2 regions of the Herbaspirillum sp. Her4 genome follow, and region 2 is predicted to be linked to the other one. Evidence: riboswitches for the same ligand, from Rfam matches in the RefSeq annotation. Region 2 holds a riboswitch; the other holds the start of a gene.
The links. A riboswitch is a leader RNA that binds a small molecule or an ion and turns the genes downstream of it on or off. The one in region 2 is predicted to bind cobalamin.

Region 1 (3,906 bases), 470 kb from region 2:
GCGCGGCCCGCAGCAATTCAGGAAAACCGGCCACTGCACCCAGCCGTCCGAGTACGCGCAGCACGATCACCTGCGCGCTGGCCAGCTCCGCGCGCAGCAGGGTCGCCAGCGTGCGCAGCGGCTGACCCTGCTCATCGGTGCTGGATTGCAGCGCTTGCAGGTCGTAGCCCGCCACGGCGGGGAATTCCGCCGGCAACTGCGCGCGTGCAGCAGCCAGCAGCGCCAGGTCGGTCGGGGCGTGCGTCAGCAGGACGATGCGGGCCATGGGATCAGGCATCGGAGACCTCCGCTTCCGGCAACACATCGCCGCTGCCCAGGCGATGGAAGACCAGGTCACTCACTTCGCGTCCGCCTTCCAGATGCTCCACCACCACGCGCTCGATGGCGGCGGCATCCTCGCAGCGATACCACACGCCCTCGGGATAGACCACCACCACCGGGGCCTGCGCCTTGCAGGCCACCATGCAGTGGGTACGGGTACGCTTGACACGCAGCTCGGGGCGGGCGTCGATCTGATCGCCCAGTACGCCGAACATGGCTTCGGCCAGCACGCCGTTGTCGGTACAACGCGGACCCACGCACATGAGCACGTGACGATGATGAGTTCTCATGGCTTTGATGCTTTACTTTCCCCGGCGCAGCAACGCCGGACAGGGGCCCGTCAGGGCCGGCCCATCAGCCGAAGCGGCGATAGAAGAAACCGGTCAACCCGCCCAGCGCCAGCCAGAACACCGCATTGGCTGCCGCCGTGGCGCGGATGAAGGCCTGTGCCAGTTCTTCCGGGGCCACGCTGCCATGCACTTCCGGCTGAGGAGCGCCGATGAAATGCGGCACCACCAGCAGCATGACGCCAGCCAGCTTCCACAGCCAGCCACGGGTGAAGACGAACAAGCCCAGGCTGGCCGCCGTCATGGCGGCGGTCATCACCCACCAGAGCTGGCGCGCCTGCAGCGGTGCGGCCAGGGTACCGGGGACTTCCGGCGGCAAGCCCAGCGAGGGCGCGACGAAAAACACGCCATAACCGGCCAGGCCCCACAGCAGACCGCTGCGCCAGCTGATCTGGCGTCCGCTCAGGGCAAAGGCCGCCACCAGCATCAGGGCGAAACCGACCGCCATGCTGACATTGGCCAGCACGGTGTAGCCGGTGCGCTCGGCGCCGTCAGCCGGCTCCCAGGCATTGGCGTCATGCGCGTGTTCGTGCTCATGTGCGTTCGCATGCGAGTGCTCGTGCGCAGCCGCCTGGCCGGCGGGTTCGTGGGCGTGGTCATCGGCCGCGGGGGCCGCCGATTCGCCGGCCTTTTCATATTCCTCTGCCTTGAGGATGATCTTTTCGACCTGGAATTGCTGCACGCCCGACAGCAGCACGCCCGATAAAGCGCCTGCCACCACCACAGCCGATGCCATGCGCCGGAACACGGTCCAGTTCATCGTCCGCTCCTCAGTGGCAGGGGAAACCGGCCGAGTGGCGGCCATCGTGGGCGGCATTGTGCAGCTCGACCTTGGAGGCGAAGCCGGCGCCGTAGATCAGCGCCACGCCCAGCGCGAAGGCCAGCAGCGAGGGCGCGATGCGGTCGCGCCAGACCTGGCTGCCGGAGCGGCTGGAAGAGGAAGAATCAGCGGTGTGACGAGCGTCGAGACCGGAGGGAGTGGACATGCGCTTTCCTTGACAGGTGGATGAAACGAAGGAAGCCACACGGCGAGCGCCCAAGCACAATCCCGCCGTCGGCTGACGGCACCGGTTCACACCAGCGGGAAATGATGGAAGCTTTCCGCATGATCGCCCTCCGCGATGCATTCAAGAACTTGCCTCGGGCCGGTCTCCGGGCTGGCGAGGGGAAGCCTGGGGCTTCGGGACAGGCGCCTTCCCATGCGCGGGGCACAGTGGCGTAGTGCGTGTCCTTCCTCGCTTACCGTTGCGGGGGCAGCGCCGGCTTTGGCCCGGTGCTGTGGCACCGGCCGCACCGGCTTCCCGTTTCAATTCCAGGCGCGGCTGCGCACAGGAATACCAGAAGCAATGCTAAGGGGCGAAGTATAAAGGCGGGGGCGGGCTTGGGCAACCTGCATTGTCAGCCTGTACGGGGCTGGCGGCAACGTCAGCGGGGCAAGGCGGGCTGGAGCGGTGAGGAGGATGAGGGGGAAGCACTGGAGGAAGCAGCCGGCAGTTGCGGCAAGGCAGGCGAAGCCGCCAGCTTGTAATACAGGCTCATTTCCGCCCCCATGCGGGTGGGAATGCGCGCCACGTACACCGAGCGCTGGCCGGACCGGGGACCGTGCCCGTGCACTTCCATCAGGCACAGGTAGCGATCCCCCAGGAAGCCCAGCACGGCAAACGAGGCCTTTTGCGGGCGGGACAGCCGGGGGGCGCGCTCCGGTGACAGGCCGATGGCCCGGTCAAGGTAGCCGCGATGGGAATTGACGAACAGATAGTCACGTCCGGGGGGCTTGCCGCTGGCATAACCGATGCGCCACTGGCGATTGTCGCCATCGGGCAGATACAGGCTGTAGGGGGATGCCGGGCCGCTTTCCATCACCTCGACCCGCCCTGCGACCGGATCGATGCTGACCCGGCTGAGGGGAAAATGGTCTACGGCCAGGCAACTGGCCAGCACTTCTTCGGGCGGCGAAGGCGGACCGGGCAGCGCCGCCAGACAGACGAACAGCAGGACCAAGGGCAGGCAGCGCAGCGCGCACTTCTTCCAGGGAGAGGCATGGGCAAGGAAGCAAATCATTGACAGCTCCTTCAACAGACGGCGGATCAGATCGGCTGCAGCAGAAACACAACCGGCCACCATGGTTGCAGAAGGGCAATGCCATGGATATCAGAAAACTCTCAATGAGCAGGAACAAGTCACTTGCCATGGACGGCGTGCGCCCTGTTGTGCGCCCGGTGCCAATGCCGGAAGGCCGATGTCGCCTCGCGACGGCCTCAGCGCGGCCCGGCGACCATCTCGGCAAGAAAATCGAGGGCGACGAAGTGCCATTGCGCCGATTCGGCGTCATACAGCGCGATCTGGTTGATTTCCCGGCCCGGTTCAGTACGGCCCGGGATGCGCTCCATGGCCCGCTCGGCATGCCGGTGGCGCTGCTGCGGGTTCAGTTGTTCCAGCCGGGCCGCTGTCTCCGCATGGGCGTAGAGACCGGCGCACTCCCATAGCCGGGCGTGGCATTCGAGATCGGCCAGTCCAATGTCCAGCGGGATGCTGTCGATGCTCGCCGACACCTGGGCCACGCGCGCCGACGACAGCCGCACCGGGTCGCCCTGCGCGCGCACGGCGATGCGGCCATCGTGCGCGCCCCATGCCAGATGCAGGCAGTACGGCAAGTGGCCCTGATGACGCGCCACCAGTTCATCGGGGGAAAAGGACGCCACCGGCAGTACCTGGTAATCCTCCACGGCCAGACCCAGCCAGAGCGCATCGAGATGCGCATCAAAGGCAGACAGGTAGAGCACCATGGCCTGCGCACCGGCAGCCGGCCCGGCCTTGACCGGCTCGCACAGCACCCGGGCGGTGCTGCTGCCGCTTGGCTGCAGGCGTACCAGCACATGCAGAGGAAGCGCCGCCAGCACGGTGTGGCGGCGGCCAGCGGGAAAACCCATGGACTGCGGAGGATAGGGATACAAGGTGCCACTCCTGACAAGGACGGCGGAGGTGGCAGTCCTGCTCAATTCATCTGCGGTCTCCGCAAAAAGCAGATGCTTTCACAAATGCAAAGCGGCTTGAACGAGAAAAGTCTCAATCAACGCGAAAGAATCGCAGGCGGGATGGAACACTGCAGCGGTGTCGATGAGGGCCGAAATCACGGCGGTTTCGGGGCGATATGAAAGAAAAGGACAGTGCGCAGTCGCAATGGCCGCGCAACGGCAGGTTGCACGCTCAATAGCTGGCAAGAGATGAACGAAAAAGC
Region 2 (3,906 bases):
GCGCTGACACGCACCGCATACCGCGCATCGAAGGTAGTGAACGAAGGCATGCGCGCGCAGGTGTTGGCGAAGTCGTTGCCCATGCGCTGGCGGTCCACCCAGCGTGCACCGACGTCGGCGCTTTGCTGTCCGGACTTCCAGTTCAGGCGGGTCGACAGCGTATTGGCCGGTACCAGCGCCAGTTGCTTGCCGCTGTTGTCGCCCTCCTCGAAACGCGCATTGATGTGCTGGTAGGTGGCACTCCAGCCCAAGCTCTCGGTCAGTTGCACGCGGCCTTCCAGTTCCACACCCTGATGGCGGGTGGGGGCCAGGTTGCTGTTGGCCCCGAAGCCACCGTTGGCGGTCGGGTCATAATACAGCTCGTCGCGCACGCGATGGCGGAACCAGCGCAGCGTCACCTGGCGCGCCGTATGGCCCAGGGTCGCGCCCAGTTCCAGGTCATGCGAGACCTGCGGTTTCAGGACCGCACCGCTGGGCAAGGCCGTGAAGCCGTTCTCGTCGGCAGTCGCCAGGCGATAGCTCTGGCCGGTCTTGACGAAGCCGCGCAGCAGCGGCAGCGGCGCATAGCTGGCTTGCAGATCCCAGGCATTGACGGCGCTGGTGCGGCCATAGGCGCCGGAATCGCTCTGCTGGGTGAACTGCTCGCGGCGCACGCCGGCAGCGAGGCGGGCGTTGCGGTCGAACTCGATTTCATCGCGCAGGTACAGCGCCTTCGAATGCTGGGAGGCATCGCTGTTGCCATAGCTGGCATTGGTGGCCGAACTCCATTCGGCCAGGTCCACACCGGCAATGGCTTCGTTCTTCCACAGGCCGCTGTCGAGCACGTGACGCAGGCGCGGCGAGAACTGGGTGGTCCGGATGTTGGCTTGCGCGGTGGAGCCGCTGCTGACATAGGTGGAGCGCGAAATCTTCTCCCGATGCGACAGCTCGGCCGCCACGTCGAAGGCACCGAAGCGGCGCTCCAGAAAGGCGGTGATGCTGTCATTGTCATAGGAGCCGTGATCCAGCGGCTTGCTGGTCTGGCGCGCATTGGCGTCATATTGCGCCTGGCTCAGGCTGCCCGGCAGGCCGAAATCGGCGCGCGACAAGTTGGCGCGCAGGCCGAAGCGCCAGTCGCTGGCGAACCACTGCACCGTGGTACTGAAATTTTCCTGATCGGACTTGCTGTTGTCGCGCCAGTTGTCGGCATGCGACTTGGCATAGCTGGCGTCGATGGACATGTTGTCCCAGCCGCGCGAAACCGCTGCCCGGCCGGCGCGCTGACCGTTGCTGCCGACTTCGCCGATCACGGTTCCGCGCACGGTATTGGCCTGCGGGCGGCGCGTGATGATCTGGATGGTGCCGCCGGTAGCGCCGCTGCCATACAGCACGCTGCTGCCGCCGCGCACGATCTCGATGCGCTCGATGGTCTCGATGGGGATCGCCGACAGCAGCGGCGTGGCCAGTTCATTCTCGGAAATACGCACGCCATCGACCAGCACCACCATGTTCTGGTCGCCATTGGTGCCGAAGCCGCGCAGGTCCAGCGGGAAGTCGCGCGGGCCGGACAGGCTCTGGCGCCCGTAGACGCCGCCCAGCTTGCGGATGGCTTCGTTGGCGTTGTCGATGCCGGCTTCGCGGATCTGCTCGGCGGTGATGACGGTGGCAGCGACCGGCGGGAATGCCGGATCATTGGGGAAGCGCGAGGCCGAGACCACTACCGCCGACAGCGGCTGGCTGGTATCGGCGGCGTGGGTCGAGGCAGCGAAAGCCGAAAGAATCAGCGCACTGGCAGTGCGCAGGGCAATACGGGGGCGAGGACCGCCACAGCGGGCCTGGAAATAAGCGATATGCATGAAAAATCAGGTCAAGAATCTGTGCAGCCAGCCTCCCCGCGGGCCGCAATCAACGGAAAACCGCACCAGTATTGGTTGTGCGGGCTCCTCCTGTTCTGGCCGGTCTCCGGACTGCAGGCATGACCATCGGCCTTCCCATGTGGCGAAGTGAACGTTCGCGCAAAAACACAGTGGCGTGGAAGAGGTCTCGCCGGCGAGACGTGACGCATCGTCACATCGTCGCCGGCACCTGGTTACCGTTGCGGGGGCAGTACACCTTGGCTGACCGCCCTGCTGGCTGCAGGCGGCCTGGCGCGTGTTTCCCGTTTAACTGCCGGCGAGGACACGCCGGCGGGCACCAAAACCGCGCCATTGTAGGCGTGCGGCGTACACGCCACAAGCCGCAGCACCCAGATGATGTAAATCAGCACAAGCGGGACAGCCGCAATTGCTTTCAGGAAAAAGCCGGATAAAATCCATCCTCAGCAGTGATATATAGAAAAAATTCGATTTTTCTATCAAAAAACATTTGAATCGCGGTTCTTGCCAATTTTTTGTGGTGGGGCCGAAAAATTGAAACAAATGGGGGATTTCACTCGCTGTTTGGCCGATGAGATCACGCCAAGCGGTCCTATACTCGGCGCCATGGCATCGTCGACCGGCGGACCCTTGCGTGGTCGGCCGGCCTCACTGTCATCCTGAACGTTGTCGTGGTCTGCGGGCCTTCAGAGACTGCCTCTGGCTGCCGATATCTGTCTGATATCGGGGCGGTGGTAGTGGCTGTGCCTCCCGGAACGACGCATTAGATCCGCCTACGGGCAACTTTGCACAGCAGTGCGCCGACGAGCGCACACCTTTGTTGGGAGAATCAGTAATCATGAGCGACGACGTTGATCTGGAAGCATTGTTTGACGAAATTTCCTCGCAGACGCTACCGGGCATGACTGCCGAACCGGCTGCCGCTGCCGCCGCCCCCGCCGCCGCCGGCACCGAAGAAGCGGCTGCAGGCGAACAGGAGGACCAGAGCGACAAGCCCATGTACGAACGCCTGGGCGGTATCGTGCGCCTGCTGCACGACTCCATGCGCGAACTCGGCTACGACCGCTCGCTGACCGACGTGGCCGAGCAGATCGGCGACGCCCAGAGCCGTCTGGAACACATCGCCACCCTCACCGAGCAGGCCGCCAACAAGGTGCTCAATGCATTGGACTCCGGCATGCCGGCCCAAGACCGCCTGCAGGAGCAAGCCAAGGACATCAACGCGCGCTGGACCAAGCTGTATGCCGGCCAGATGAACATCGAGGAATTCAAGGCACTGGCGGGCGACTCGCAGAAGTTCTCCAATTCGGTGATGGAATCGACCGAGGCGGAAAAGGCGCGCATGCTGGAAATCATGATGGCCCAGGACTTCCAGGACATCACCGGCCAGTTGATCAAGAAGATCGTGGCCATCACCGCTTCCGCCGAGCGCGAGCTGGCGCAACTGCTGCGCGACAATGCACCGCCGGAAGTCAAGGCGCAGATCGATGCGGAAAAACCGGTAACCCTGATGAATGGCCCCTCCGTGGGCGGCACCGCCATGGGTCAGGACGATGTGGACGACTTACTCGATAGCCTGGGGTTCTAATGGATGACGAAATGCTCAAGGATTTTGTCGTTGAAGCGTTGGATCTCGCCACCAACGTGGAAGAGCACCTGCTGACGCTGGAACGACATCCTGATGACCTTGAAATCCTCAACGCGGTCTTCCGCGCATTCCACACCATCAAGGGTGGCGCCGGGTTCGTGAACCTGCCGGCCATGGTGTCGGCCTGCCACCTGACCGAAAACCTGTTCGATGCGCTGCGCACCGGCAAGGCCCCGGTCACGCCGCTGGCCATCGAAGCAGCGCTGCAGGCCAGCGGCTTCGTGGCCGACCAGTTGACCGAATTGTCCAACGGTGCCGCACCCGACAGCCTGGCCTCGATGCCGGCCGAACTGAAGGACATCCTGACCCAGGCCATCGAAGGCAAGAGCGAATCCACGCCGGCCCCTGCCCCAGCGGCAGCAGCGCCTGCCCCGGCAGCCGCAGCACCGGTGGCCGCGCCCGCAG

Region 1: linked by a shared signal. The riboswitch ahead of ACWFUC_RS19390 (CbtB domain-containing protein) and the one ahead of ACWFUC_RS21510 (TonB-dependent receptor family protein) in region 2 are both predicted to bind cobalamin.

The regions. Positions count from the first base shown of each region.
Region 1 is NZ_CM176330.1:4,285,400-4,289,305, forward strand. Features, by position in the region: gene ACWFUC_RS19375 (cobaltochelatase subunit CobN) at 1-277, opposite strand, end outside; gene ACWFUC_RS19380 ((2Fe-2S) ferredoxin domain-containing protein) at 270-611, opposite strand; gene ACWFUC_RS19385 (CbtA family protein) at 676-1,428, opposite strand; gene ACWFUC_RS19390 (CbtB domain-containing protein) at 1,439-1,654, opposite strand; cobalamin riboswitch at 1,795-2,025, opposite strand; gene ACWFUC_RS19395 (hypothetical protein) at 2,094-2,729, opposite strand; gene ACWFUC_RS19400 (hypothetical protein) at 2,927-3,622, opposite strand.
Region 2 is NZ_CM176330.1:4,759,632-4,763,537, forward strand. Features, by position in the region: gene ACWFUC_RS21510 (TonB-dependent receptor family protein) at 1-1,835, opposite strand, end outside; cobalamin riboswitch at 1,916-2,192, opposite strand; gene ACWFUC_RS21515 (protein phosphatase CheZ) at 2,692-3,441, shown strand; gene ACWFUC_RS21520 (chemotaxis protein CheA) at 3,441-3,906, shown strand, end outside.